2 regions of the Cupriavidus sp. FW306-1B-F12B genome follow, and region 1 is predicted to be linked to the other one. Evidence: predicted binding sites of a transcription regulator. Region 1 holds the regulator's gene; the other holds the start of a gene.
The links. Region 1 encodes LexA, which represses DNA repair genes until DNA is damaged. Its sites were predicted from a motif close to ACTGTATNNNNATACAGT; they were not measured.

Region 1 (6,978 bases):
AGATGGCAGCCTGCCGCGCGTTTTTTGCTGTTGCCCATGCTCAGCTCCGACCGGGGACGATGCGCACGCCGTCCCGAGAAACCTCGATCTGAGGCTGGTGGCCGTAAGCCCGCAACAGCCGGACATTTTCCCGGGCGGAACTCGGAATGTCTTTCTTGCGCACCAGGGCGCTGCTGGTGATGCGGAAGGTGCCGCAGCTTGGGCAACGGTAGAGGTAGCCATGAGATGGGGCGCGAGTGCGCTCGGCGGCAGTGCCGCAGATGGGGCAGTTTGCAGGTTCGGGCGACATGGCGGGGCATATATGAGTACTGTATGGATATACAGTATAGCTACTCGTAGGGTCGCTGCGAAAGCAACCAGAGGTAATTTCTGTCGGGTGGGGTATGCGACACAAATTAGCCGTGTGCCCGTGGGAATACTCGATATATAATCCCCGACCTAGAGCCGTATGCGGGCTTCCAGTATTCCCACGAACTACCCGGAACCCCGCGTCGTTATTAGCTTGGTGGCTAAGATTGAGATTCCTGTTGTCGTGGGTTCGAGTCCCATCAGCCACCCCAAAGCATTTCCCAGAACGGCGCCTCGCGAGGGCGCCGTTCTGCATTTCCCGGGGGTGGTATGTCTGTTCGAGCGGCAGCGGTTGGCGTAGCGATGGCAGCCATGGTGGCAGGGTGTGCCACCGGCACTTCTGAAAAGGACATTCGCGCGCGTGCGCCGATGCGCTTGTTCACGCCCGCCAAGATGGGTGAGGTTGCGAAATGCCTGCGCAACAATCTGGGCGATGACGCCGCGGTCGTCAACTATCCGGCGAAGAGCCAGACCGAGATCCGCATCGGCCAGACCACGTCTGGCGGTGAATACCAATACGCCTATCTGATTTCGCTGACGGCGAAGCAGGATGGTACGGCGCTGGAGCTGCGCAAGAGCGATACTTGGTTCCCGCAGCTGACGCCGACGGAGCTGGAAGCCGAAGCCAAGGCGTGTGCGCCGCGTAGCTGAGGGCGGCGCCCGCAGCTGCTCGGAGACAGTCGGCAGATTTCAGGCGGCCAGCTTTTCGGCGGTTTCGAGTTCAAGCATGCGGCAGATCGCCGCCATGCTGCCGACCATGGTGCGGCGCTGCGTACCCTGGTAGACGCGTACGCCCTTGCTCTGGCGGAACGGCACAGGCTTGACCGGGCGACGGGCGGCGACTTGGTGGATTTGCGGCATGGTGGCACCTCTTTTAGGCAAAGCGGGGTCAACACCCGGCAAGCCGGGCGGCGTCTGCAAAGCAATGGAAGCGGGTGGGCCCGCGCAGGCGGTTGGCCTGCGGTGCCCGGTTAGAAGCCGGAGGATCGGATCAGCCCGACGGCGATGCCTTCCAGCGAGAACTCCTCGCCAGGCTCCACGATGATGTTGGTGAAGTCCGGGTTTTCTGCGATCAGTTCGATATGGCCACCGCGACGCTGCAGGCGCTTGACGGTCACGTCATCACCCAGGCGCGCCACCACGATCTTGCCGTTGGCGGCTTCGCTGGCGCGGCGCACGGCCAGCAGGTCGCCGTCGAGGATGCCGGCATCGCGCATGCTCAGGCCGCGCACTCGCAGCAGGTAATCGGGGCGTTCGTCGAAGACCGAGGCGTCGACCTGGTACTGGCGGTCGATATGCTCGGCGGCGAGTATCGGGCTGCCGGCGGCAACGCGGCCCACCAGCGGCAGCGTCAGCTGCATCACGCCGGCCATCGGCAACGAAAACTGGTCGGGCATTTCCGAATCGCTGCGTGCCACCTTCAGGCGGATGCCGCGTGAAGCGCCCGGGGTCAGTTCGATCACGCCCTTGCGTGCCAGCGCCCTCAGGTGTTCTTCCGCGGCATTGGGCGAGGAGAAGCCAAACTCTGCGGCGATTTCGGCGCGCGTGGGCGGAAAGCCGGTGCGGCGGATCGTGTTGCGGATCAGATCGAAAATCTGCTGCTGCCGGGGTGTCAGGGTCGCCATGGGATCGCCGTTCCGTGCGGGGCCGCGGGGTTTCGGGTAAGAGGATCGGTCGATCCTTTATCCTGCATCCGTCTGGCCGGGCACTGTATGTTTAAACAGTATGCTGTGATTTTATACAGTATCGGCCTGAGCGCAAGCAGAATTTTTGGGGCGTGTCTCATGGACGGAATGCGGATCACCGGCGAGAGCCGCGGCGAGGCGGGGCGCGCCCGTTACAATCGGCATTCCTGCCTTTCCACTTTCTTTGCACGCTCCATGACCCAATTGCCTCGCATCGTCGTACTGGCCACCGGCGGCACCATTGCTGGCGCGGCCGGAAACTCTGCCAGCAGCGCACGCTACCAGGCGGCGACCGTGCCGGTGTCGTCGTTGCTGGCAGCGGTGCCCGCGCTGCAGTCGGCGGCTCGCATCGAGGCCGAGCAGGTGGCCCAGGTCGACAGCAAGGACATGACCTTCACGCTCTGGCAAACGCTGGCGGCGCGGGTTGAGCACTGGTCCGCGCAGCCCGACGTGGCTGGCATCGTGATCACCCACGGCACCGATACGCTGGAAGAAACTGCGATGGCGCTGCACCTGACGCAATCGTGTCCGGTGCCCGTGGTGATGACGGCGGCAATGCGGCCGTCGACGTCGCTGTCGGCCGATGGGCCGCTGAACCTGCTGGATGCGGTGCGCGTGGCCGCTCATCCCGATGCGCGCGGCAAGGGTGTGCTGGTGGTGCTGAACCAGCAGATCCACGCTGCGCGGGATGTGGCCAAGGCCCACACGTCGGCGGTGGACGCCTTTGTTTCGGCCTGCGGGCCGCTGGGTTTCGTGCAGGACGACTACGTGCGCTTCGCCCGCGCGCCACGCGTGGCCTGGGTGATCGGGCCGATGCCGGCGGCGTGGCCGATGGTGGAGATCGTGGCGAGCTACGCGCAGCCGGGCAGGGTGGCAGTGGATGCGCTGGTCCGCGCGGGTGTTGCCGGGCTGGTGGTGGCTGCCGCCGGCAATGGCTCGGTGCATGAGGTGCTGGCCGAGGCGCTGGCCGATGCCGCTGCCGCGGGCGTGGCCGTGGTGCGCAGTTCCCGCACCGGGGCCGGCCATGTGGCGATTCCGCCCCAGCTCAGCCCGACGGATGGAGCTTTTGTTTCCGCAACGGACCTCAATCCCTATAAGGCGCGCGTGCTGCTGGCCCTGGCGCTGGCAGCCGACTCAGGCCTGGCGCGGGATCCGGCAAGGCTGCAGGCCGTGTTTGCCAACGCCTGATTTGTCTGTGTAATCAGCGGCTTGCGCACTTGCCGCCATGCGGGCTATAATCTAAGGCTATTCAACCTTGCCACACCGGACTCGTGACGCCCGGGTGGCTAATCCAAAAGGAGCGTCAATGCGTCATTACGAAATCGTCTTCATCGTCCACCCGGACCAGAGCGAACAAGTGCCGGCCATGATCGAGCGCTACAAGCAGCTCGTGACCTCGCAGAACGGCAACGTTCACCGCGTGGAAGACTGGGGCCGTCGCCAGATGGCTTACATGATCCAGAAGCTGGCCAAGGCTCACTACGTTTGCCTGAACATCGAATGCGGCAAGGAAACGCTGGCTGAACTGGAACACGCGTTCAAGTTCAACGACGCCGTCCTGCGCCACCTGATCGTGCAGACCAAGAAGGCCGAGACTGCACCTTCGCCGATGATGAAGGAAGTGCAGCGCGAAGAAGCCCGCAAGGCCGCGCAAACGACCACCGAAGGCCAGGCCGCCTGAGTGCGGACTGCGGTGCGCGCCATGGCTGACAGCGTCGGCCACGGCAGCATGGATTGCAACCAGCAAGAGGTCCCGCGTTGAACCAGCTTCGGCTTGCCGCCACCCTGGCGGAACGCGATGCCCTGCGCTATACCCCGGCCGGGGTCCCCGTCGTGAACTGCATCCTGCAGTACAGCGGCGAGGCCGTCGAGGCGCAAACGCCGCGGCAGGTCGAGTTTGCAATCGCAGCGATGGGGGTCGGACAGGTTGGCCAGCGTCTGGAGCGGTTACCGCTCGGCACGCTGCTCGACTGCGAAGGATTCCTGGCCCGCAAGCACCGCAACAGCAAGGCTCTCGTCTTTCACATCACTGGATGTAAAGCATTCGAAAAGGATTGAATCATGGCATTCGTCAAACGTGACAACAAGAACAAGAAGCGCTTCCAGCAACAGAACCCGCTGTTCAAGCGCAAGCGCTTCTGCCGCTTCACCGTGGCTGGCGTGGAACAGATCGACTACAAGGATCTGGACACCCTGAAGGACTTCATCGGCGACAACGGCAAGATCACGCCGGCCCGCCTGACCGGTACCAAGGCTCACTATCAGCGTCAGCTGGATACGGCCATCAAGCGTGCGCGTTTCCTCGCGCTGATGCCGTACACCGACCTGCACAAGAACTGATCAGGCCCTAGGTCCGTTAAGGAGAGAATACGATGCAAATTATTCTGCTGGAAAAAGTCATCAACCTGGGCAACCTGGGTGACATCGTCAAGGTGAAGGACGGTTACGCCCGTAACTTCCTGATCCCGGGCAAGAAGGCCCGCCGTGCTACGCAAACCGCGATCGCCGAATTCGAAGTCAAGCGCGCCGAGCTGGAAAAGGCCGCTGCCGAGAAGCTGGCCGCCGCGCAAGCCGAAGGCGAGAAGCTGAACGGTCTGAGCGTCCAGATCAGCCAGAAGTCGGGTGTGGACGGCCGCCTGTTCGGTTCCGTGACCAACGCCGACATCGCTGAAGCCCTGGCTGGCCAAGGCTTCAAGCTGGAAAAGGCCCAGGTTCGCATGCCGAATGGTCCGCTGAAGATGGTGGGCGACCACCCGGTCAGCGTTGCGCTGCACACGGACGTCGTGGTCGACGTGACCGTGTCGGTCGTGGGTGAGAGCGTCTAAGGACGTGCCGCCTTGCCGGCGCGCTGCGCCGGCTGAAGCGCCGCAAGCAAAAAAGGCAGGAGCCCCGGCTCCTGCCTTTTTTTGTTGCCCGCTTGTCTTTGCCTGCCCGGTCGCCAAATGTCCGGCGAAGTGCGTCCTCCCGCCGTTATAATCCCTCCCCATGAACGCGCCTGTCGCCGACCCCCAACTCGAGAACCTCAAGGTCCCGCCGCATTCCATCGAAGCCGAGCAATCGGTGCTGGGTGGCCTGCTGCTGGACAACGCCGCCTGGGACCGCATTGCGGACTTCATTTCCGAGGCGGATTTCTACCGTTTTGACCACCGGATGATCTTTCAGAGCATCGCCCGGTTGATCTCGGCCACCAAGCCGGCCGACGTGATCACGGTCTATGAAATGCTGCAGGTCGCCGGCAAGGCCGAGGAGGTGGGCGGGCTGGCCTACCTGAATTCGCTGGCGCAGAACACGCCCAGCGCGGCCAATATCCGCCGCTACGCGGAGATCGTGCGCGAGCGCTCGGTGCTGCGCAAGCTGGTGACGGCGGCCGACGATATCGCCTCGGCCGCGTTCGCGCCCAAGGGCCGCGAGGTGCGCGAGCTGCTGGATGAGGCCGAATCCAAGGTCTTTGCGATTGCCGAAGAAGGCTCGCGCGGCCAGAAGGGCTTCCAGGAAATCCAGCCGCTGCTGACCCAGGTGGTCGAGCGCATCGACGAGCTGTACCACCGCGACTCCACCACCGACGTCACCGGCGTCCCGACCGGCTTCATCGACCTGGACAAGATGACCAGCGGCATGCAGCCGGGCGACCTGGTCATCGTTGCCGGCCGTCCGTCGATGGGCAAGACGGCGTTCTCGCTGAACATCGGCGAGCACGTGGCGGTGGAGCAGGGCTTGCCGGTGGCCGTGTTCTCGATGGAAATGGCGGGCACCCAGCTGGCCATGCGTATGCTTGGCTCGGTCGGCCGCCTCGACCAGCACCGGCTGCGTACCGGCCGCCTGCTGGATGAGGACTGGCCGCGGCTGACGCATGCGATCCAGCGCATGAACGACACGCAGTTGTTCATCGACGAGACGCCGGCACTGAACCCGATGGAACTCCGTGCCCGTTCGCGGCGCCTGGCGCGCCAGTGCGGGCAGCTTGGCCTGATCATCATCGATTACCTCCAGCTGATGTCAGGTTCGGGCGGCGGCGAGAACCGCGCCACGGAAATTTCCGAAATCTCCCGTTCGCTCAAGGGTCTGGCCAAGGAACTCAACTGTCCGGTGATTGCACTGTCGCAGCTGAACCGAAGCCTGGAACAGCGTCCCAACAAGCGTCCGGTGATGTCCGACCTGCGCGAATCCGGCGCTATCGAACAGGATGCCGACGTGATCCTGTTCATCTACCGCGACGAAGTTTATAACGCGGATTCCCAGGACAAGGGCACGGCCGAGATCATTATCGGCAAGCAGCGTAACGGCCCGATCGGCACGGTGCGCCTGACCTTCCTCGGCCAGTTCACGAAGTTTGACAACTTCAGCGGCGGCCCGGCTTTCTTCGACAACGACAACTGACGAAGTCAAGCCGGCCTGCAATAGTCTGTGCGGCGCCGTCTCGTTTGTGCCAAATTCGCGGGCAATATCCCCGTAACCCTGTAAAATATTGCGCTTTGATGACAGTCGCCCTCGCGGCTGTCATGCAACGCGTCCGCTCAATCCGCAACACAATCCGCAGCGTCTGCACGCTGCCACAAGGAACATTCCATGTTCGGCCGATTCATGCCCACGGAGGGCAAGTTCTTCGAATATTTCAACCAGCATGCCGACTGCGCGGTGACCGCCGCCCATGAGCTCCAGGCACTGGTCAACGACTTGCCCAACGCCGAGGCCCATGCCCGCCGCGTCCAGGCCACCGAAAAGAAGGCCGACCGGATCACGCACGACACCATCGACCTGCTGCACAAGACCTTCATCACGCCGCTGGACCGCGACGAGATCCACAAGCTCATCACGACCATGGACGACATCCTGGACCTGATGGAAGACGTGGCCGAGACCATCTCGCTGTACGACGTGACCAACCTGACCGACGAGGCGCTGCGCCTGGCGGCCATCTGCGTGCAGTGCTGCGACCAGGTCAAGA
Region 2 (6,978 bases), on a different contig from region 1:
GGCCCGCGCCTCGGGCGTGTCCGGCGGGGTGCCGAAGCGCTTGCGCCAGACCTCACGGGCGCGCGCCACTTCCGTGGCGCGCAGCCGCTCCTGCAGATCGCCCAGCTGCTCGCTGCCGAGCTTGTGGGTCTTGGCTTCCTGCATCACGCGCGCGGTGCCGTAGCGGGCGCCGCGGCGGTGCACCAGGCTGTCGGCAAAGCGCTGGTTCGACAGCCAGTTCTCGCGCTCCAGCGCGTCCAGCAACTGCTCCAGCTGCTCGGCCGACTCGGCATGCGGCGCCAGCTTGCGCGCCAGTTCGGCGCGGCTGTGCTCGCGGCGCGACAGGTAGCCGACAGCGCGGGCCTTCAGCGAAAGCGGGGGACGGGTTGCCATGGTTGCCGGAATCTGTGGATGGAGGGGTCCGCGCCAAGCAAAAAGGCCGGGGCATCGGCGATGCCCCGGCCTTCCTGATGGCGCAATGGCCGCTGGCGCGGTCAGTCTTCGACCGCTACCGGCGTGGCAGCCGCCGTGGGGTTCATGGCCACCACGCCCAGCGCGGCGCGCACCTTGTTTTCAATCTCGGCGGCGATGTCAGGGTTCTCGCGCAGGTATTCGCGCGCGTTGTCCTTGCCCTGGCCGATCTTGTCGCCGTTGTAGCTGTACCAGGCGCCGGACTTCTCGACGATCTTGGCGTCCACGCCCAGGTCGATGATCTCGCCCTGGCGCGAGATGCCCTGGCCGTACAGGATGTCGAAGAAGGCTTCGCGGAACGGCGGCGAGACCTTGTTCTTGACCACCTTGACCTTGGTCTCGTTGCCGATCACGTCGTCGCCCTTCTTGATCGAGCCGATGCGGCGGATATCCAGGCGCACCGAGGCGTAGAACTTGAGCGCGTTGCCGCCGGTGGTGGTTTCCGGCGAGCCGAACATCACCCCGATCTTCATGCGGATCTGGTTGATGAAGATCACCAGGCAGTTGGTGCGCTTGATGGTGCCGGTCAGCTTGCGCAGCGCCTGGCTCATCAGGCGGGCCTGCAGGCCCGGCAGCGAATCGCCCATTTCGCCTTCGATTTCGGCCTTGGGCACCAGCGCCGCCACCGAGTCGATCACGATCAGGTCGATCGAGCCCGAGCGCACCAGCGCATCGGTGATTTCCAGCGCCTGTTCGCCGGTGTCCGGCTGCGAGATCAGCAGGTCGCCGACGTTGACGCCCAGCTTGTTGGCGTAGCTGACGTCCAGCGCGTGCTCGGCGTCGATAAAGGCGCAGGTGCCGCCCAGCTTCTGCATCTCGGCCACGACCTGCAGCGTCAGCGTGGTCTTGCCCGACGATTCCGGACCATAGATCTCGACCACGCGGCCGCGCGGCAGGCCGCCGACGCCAAGCGCGATGTCCAGGCCGAGCGAACCGGTGGATACCACCTGAATGTCCTTCTCGACCTCGCCGTCGCCCAGGCGCATGATCGAGCCCTTGCCGAACTGCTTCTCGATCTGGGAGAGCGCGGCGGCAAGCGCCTTCTGCTTCTCGGCGCTCACGCCGGCACCTGCCTTCTTGTCGTCCATGGTCGTCCTTGAATCAATGGTGTATAAATAGGCCGCATGTGGCGCGGCACCGGCATTTTCCGGCTCCAGCGCCGGCCCGGCTGTCTGCGCGGCCGCTCTCCAGGGGGTCTCCCCGGGCAGCCCCAGCGGAACGTGCGGGTACTGTATAAAAAAACAGTATGCTTGGCAAGCCCCATCGCGCCCCATTCCGCCGGCGCCGGCTATGCCGGCCAGGGTGGAGACAACCATGCGCATTCTGATCGCCGAAGATGACGACGTGCTGGCCGACGGCCTGACGCGCTCGCTACGCCACTCGGGTTATGCCGTCGATCACGTCACCAACGGCCTGGAAGCCGATTCCGCGCTGTCGACCCAGACCTTCGACCTGCTGATCCTGGACCTGGGCCTGCCGCGCATGTCCGGGCTGGAAGTGCTCAAGCGCCTGCGCGCGCGTGGCGCCATGCTGCCGGTGCTGATCCTGACCGCCGCCGACAGCGTCGACGAGCGCGTCAAGGGCCTGGACCTGGGCGCCGACGACTATATGGCCAAGCCCTTTGCCCTGTCCGAGCTTGAAGCGCGCGTGCGCGCGCTGGTGCGGCGCGGCGCCGGCGGCGGCGCCACGCTGATGCGGCACGGGCCGCTGGCCTACGACCAGGTCGGGCGCATCGCCTATCTCAACGACCAGATGCTGGACCTGTCCGCGCGCGAGATCGGGTTGCTGGAGATACTGCTCACACGCAGCGGCCGCCTGGTATCGAAAGAGCAACTGGTGGACCACCTGTGCGAGTGGGGCGAGGAAGTCAGCAACAACGCCATCGAGGTCTACGTGCACCGGCTGCGCAAGAAGATCGAAGTCGGCGGCATCCGCATCGCCACCGTGCGCGGGCTTGGCTACTGCCTGGAGAAATTCCAGCCGGCGGTGGCCGCGCACGACTGACCTCCGTCCAACGCCACCGCAGGCCAAGCGACCGACCTGAGCGCAAACCGCCGAGATGAGCCTGCTGCGACTACCCTGGCGGCGCGCGCCCCGCGCCGCGCCACCCTCTCCTTCCGCCACCCCGGGCCCGGACGCCGCCGACCAGGACCTGGCCGACGCGCTGCCGCACCTGGAGGAAAGCACCGCGCATCCGTCGCCGCGCTCATTGTTCGGCGAGATCCTCGACTGGATGCTGGCGCCGCTGCTGCTGCTGTGGCCGATGAGCATCGCGGTGACTTACCTGGTGGCCAAGTCGATCGCCAACGGGCCCTTCGACCGCGCCCTCGAAGCCAGCGCCATCGTGCTGTCGCAGCAGGTGCGCGAGGTCAACGGGCGCATCACGCTGCAGCTGCCGCTGTCAGCGCGCGAGATCCTGCGCGCCGACGAGACCGACAGCATCTACTACCAGGTGGTCGGCAAGCGCGGCGAATACATCGCCGGCGACCACGACCTGCCGCTGCCATCCGAGGAAGACCAGGGCCATGCGGGGCTGGTGTCCCTGCGCGATGACCGCGTGGCCGGCAACGACGTGCGCGTGGCCTACACCTATATCGACCTGAAGCAGGTCAGCGGCACCCAGCCGGTGCTGGTGCAGGTGGCCGAGACCCTGGACAAGCGCGCGCGCCTGGCCAACGAGATCATCAAGGGCGTGATCCTGCCGCAGTTCGTGATCCTGCCGCTGGCGGTGGTGCTGGTGTGGTTCGGGCTGTCGCGCGGGCTGGCGCCGCTGACCGCGATCCAGCAGCGCATCCGCGCGCGCAACCCCGGCGATACCAGCCCGATCGACGAACGCGCCGCGCCGCAGGAGATCACACCGCTGGTGGGTTCGTTCAACGACCTGCTGGCGCGCCTGGACCAGTCGGTGCAGACCCAGAAGCGCTTTATCGCCGATGCCGCGCATCAGATGAAGACACCGCTGGCGGGCCTGCGCATGCAGGCCGAGCTGGCGCAGCGAGAGCAGTCGCCGGAAGAGCTGCGGCGCTCGCTGGCGCAGATCGCCGGCAGCTCTGAGCGCACCGCGCACCTGGTCACGCAGCTGCTGTCGCTGGCACGCATGGAAAACCTGGCGGGCACCGGCGGCATGGCCGCGCTGGACCTGGCGGCGCTCGCGCGCGAGGTGGTCAAGGACTGGCTGCCGCAGGCCTGGGCGCGCGACATCGACCTGGGGCTGGACGCGGACGAACATCCGGTGATGGTGCAGGGCAACCGCCTGATGCTGACCGAGATGCTGAACAACCTGCTCGACAACGCCATCCGCTACACGCCGCGCGGCGGGCACGCCACGGTGCGCGTCAGCGCCGATGCCTTCGAGCCGTTCGCCTACCTGGATGTGGAAGACACCGGCCCGGGCATTGCGCCGGCCGAGCGCGAGCGCGTGATGGAGCGCTTCTACCGCGTGCTCGGCACCAATACCGAAGGCAGCGGCCTGGGCCTGGCCATCGTGCGCGAGATCGTGCAGCAGCACGGCGGCGACGTCCAGATCTCCGACCACGTCTACCAGCAATCGCCACGGCTGGCCGGCGCGCATTTCCGCGTGACGCTGCGCCGGCCCGACTACCTCCCGCCCGCATGAACGACAGCCTCGCCCCCGACAGTGCCGAAGCCCGCCAGCGCCAGGCCTGGCGGCGCAACCTGCGCTGGATCTGCGGCCTGCTCGCGATCTGGTTCACCGTCACCTTCGTGGTGGCATGGTTTGCGCGCGACCTGCGCTTCGACTTCTTTGGCTGGCCGTTTTCGTTCTGGGTCGGCGCGCAAGGCGCGCTGGTGGTTTACGTGCTGATGGCCGCGCTCTACGCCTGGCGCATGAACCGCGCCGACGGCGAAGCCGACGCCGACAGCCTGGCCGCGCCCGCCCCTGCGCCTTCGCAGGGCGCCTCGCGTGGAACAGGCACCGATGCTGCATAGCCGCACCCCTGCAAAGCGCGCCATTCCGCCACACAAGTGAATTGCGCCCCGCAGCGCAGCATCCAAACTCCCGCCCACGGCTAGCGTATACCCCGATATTCTTTGACGATTCCGTCCCCCGTTCTGTCAGAACGCAGTAAGTTTCGCCACCCACAATCCTCTGCAACTCAGGCATAGCGGCCAGCCGCGCGGTCTTTCCCGCGCCACGCCCACCCGAGATCCATTCCAGACGGAGGAGACAATATGGCAAACGTGCAAAACGTTGCGGTGCCCGGAGGGGGCGCGCAGAACGCACCGATGACAGCCGAAGAGCGCAAGGTGATCTTTGCCTCATCGCTGGGCACGGTGTTCGAGTGGTACGACTTTTATCTCTACGGCTCGCTGGCGGCGATCATTGCCAAGCAGTTCTTCGCCGGACTGGATCCCACCTCGGCCTTCATCTTCGCGCTGCTCGCATTCGCCGCCGGCTTTATCGTGCGGCCGTTCGGCGCGCTGGTGTTCGGCCGCCTGGGCGACATGATCGGGCGCAAGTACACCTTCCTGGTGACGATCCTGCTCATGGGCCTGTCGACCTTCATCGTCGGCCTGCTGCCGGGCTACGCCACCATCGGCTGGGCCGCGCCGATCATCCTGATCGCACTGCGCATGCTGCAGGGCCTGGCGCTCGGCGGCGAGTACGGCGGTGCCGCCACCTACGTGGCCGAGCACGCACCGCACGGCAAGCGCGGCGCCTATACCTCGTGGATCCAGACCACGGCCACGCTGGGCCTGTTCCTGTCGCTGATCGTGATCCTGCTGTGCCGCGAAATGACCGGGCCCAACTTCGAGACCTGGGGCTGGCGCATCCCGTTCCTGGTGTCGATCCTGCTGCTGGGCGTGTCGGTATATATCCGCCTGTCGATGAATGAATCGCCGGCGTTCCAGCGCATGAAGGCAGAGGGCAAGACCTCCAAGGCCCCGCTGACCGAGTCCTTCGGCCAGTGGCGCAACCTGAAGATCGTGATCCTGGCCCTGCTCGGCCTGACCGCCGGCCAGGCCGTGGTCTGGTACACCGGCCAGTTCTATGCGCTGTTCTTCCTGACCCAGGTGCTCAAGGTCGATGCCAAGACGGCCAACCTGCTGATCGCCGGCGCACTGGTGCTCGGCACGCCGTTCTTCATCTTCTTCGGCTCGCTGTCGGACAAGATCGGCCGCAAGTGGATCATCATGGCGGGCTGCGCGCTGGCCGTGCTGACCTACTTCCCGCTGTTCAAGGCCATGACCCACTACGCCAACCCGGCGCTGGAGCGCGCCCAGCAGAGCGCCCAGATCGTGGTCACCGCCGACCCGAAGCAGTGCTCGTTCCAGGGCAGCCCGATCGCCCGCGAGATCGACTTCCGCAGCTCCTGCGACATCGCCAAGCGCACGCTGGCCCAGGCATCGGCCAGCTATGAAGTGGTCGAGGCCCCGGCCGGCACCGTGGCCACGGTGAAGATCGGCGACAAGGAGATCAAGGCCTTCGACGCGCAGCTGGTGAACGGCCACAGCTTCGACGACGCCAGCAAGAAGCAGATCGCGGCGTTCAAGAAGGAGGTGGGTGAATCGATGGCCTCCGCCGGCTACCCGACCAAGGCCGACCCGGCACAGATGAACACGATCATGGTGCTGGTGATCCTGGTCATCCTGGTGATCTACGTCACCATGGTGTACGGCCCGATCGCCGCCATGCTGGTGGAGCTGTTCCCGACCCGCATCCGCTACACCTCGATGTCGCTGCCCTACCATATCGGCAACGGCTGGTTCGGCGGCCTGCTGCCCACCATCTCGTTCGCGCTGGTGGCCCAGAACGGCAACATCTACTACGGGCTCTGGTACCCGATCATCATCGCAGCCATCACCTTCGTGATCGGCGCGCTGTTCATCCGCGAGACCAAGGACGTGAACATCTACGCCAACGACTGAGCGGTCGTTCGGCACTAACGGAAACGGCAGGCCCACCGGCCTGCCTTTTTTTATGCATGGGCCCTTCGTGCAAAATCTTCACGCGAAGGTGTTGACAGCAACGAAAACCCAGGTATAATCTCAGTCTTCGTTGGCGAATTAGCTCAGTCGGTTAGAGCGACGGAATCATAATCCGCAGGTCCGGGGTTCGAGTCCCTGATTCGCCACCATTTATTTGAAAAGCCGCGTTCTCGCAAGAGAACGCGGCTTTTTGCTTTGGATTGCGCGCGAGATGAAAGCCAAGCCGGACGAGGCATAGATTGTTGACCGGACCACGTCCATCGACTTCGATGAGTTCTGCCGGCCCAGGCGAGTCCACGTCCAAGCCGGGCCAAACGAGCAAGAAGCGGCCAATACCGCCATCCCGACGGCGCTCACAAGCCCTCCCGTCCCCGCACACCACCTCGCCGATCGCGCGCCGCCTGCTATTGAAAATTCCTTTGCCACCTCGGCGGATCTGCTGCCAAAAATAGATAGCCTGAAAATCTGATCCGGTTGCAGACTCTGGCGTCGAATGCGAGAGCCCACCACCAGACCAGTAAACGCGTCAAAGCGGAGAGGCACAATCCAGCGTCGGGGACGTGCAGACTCGCAGGGGGG

Region 2: a site for LexA is predicted at 1,679-1,696, ahead of recA (recombinase RecA). Genes of this name have one in related genera too.

What each region holds. Positions count from the first base shown of each region.
Region 1 is NZ_JBYSXC010000018.1:50,135-57,112, reverse strand. Features, by position in the region: gene AC3WLE_RS26005 (hypothetical protein) at 1-38, opposite strand, end outside; gene AC3WLE_RS26000 (hypothetical protein) at 652-999, shown strand; gene AC3WLE_RS25995 (hypothetical protein) at 1,039-1,209, opposite strand; gene lexA (transcriptional repressor LexA) at 1,320-1,973, opposite strand; gene AC3WLE_RS25985 (asparaginase) at 2,229-3,221, shown strand; gene rpsF (30S ribosomal protein S6) at 3,340-3,714, shown strand; gene priB (primosomal replication protein N) at 3,792-4,091, shown strand; gene rpsR (30S ribosomal protein S18) at 4,095-4,373, shown strand; gene rplI (50S ribosomal protein L9) at 4,406-4,858, shown strand; gene AC3WLE_RS25960 (replicative DNA helicase) at 5,019-6,410, shown strand; gene AC3WLE_RS25955 (DUF47 domain-containing protein) at 6,600-6,978, shown strand, end outside.
Region 2 is NZ_JBYSXC010000026.1:8,835-15,812, reverse strand. Features, by position in the region: gene recX (recombination regulator RecX) at 1-372, opposite strand, end outside; gene recA (recombinase RecA) at 474-1,538, opposite strand; gene AC3WLE_RS29475 (response regulator) at 1,765-2,454, shown strand; gene AC3WLE_RS29470 (sensor histidine kinase) at 2,510-4,066, shown strand; gene AC3WLE_RS29465 (DUF4212 domain-containing protein) at 4,063-4,398, shown strand; gene AC3WLE_RS29460 (MFS transporter) at 4,642-6,339, shown strand; tRNA gene AC3WLE_RS29455 (tRNA-Met) at 6,472-6,548, shown strand.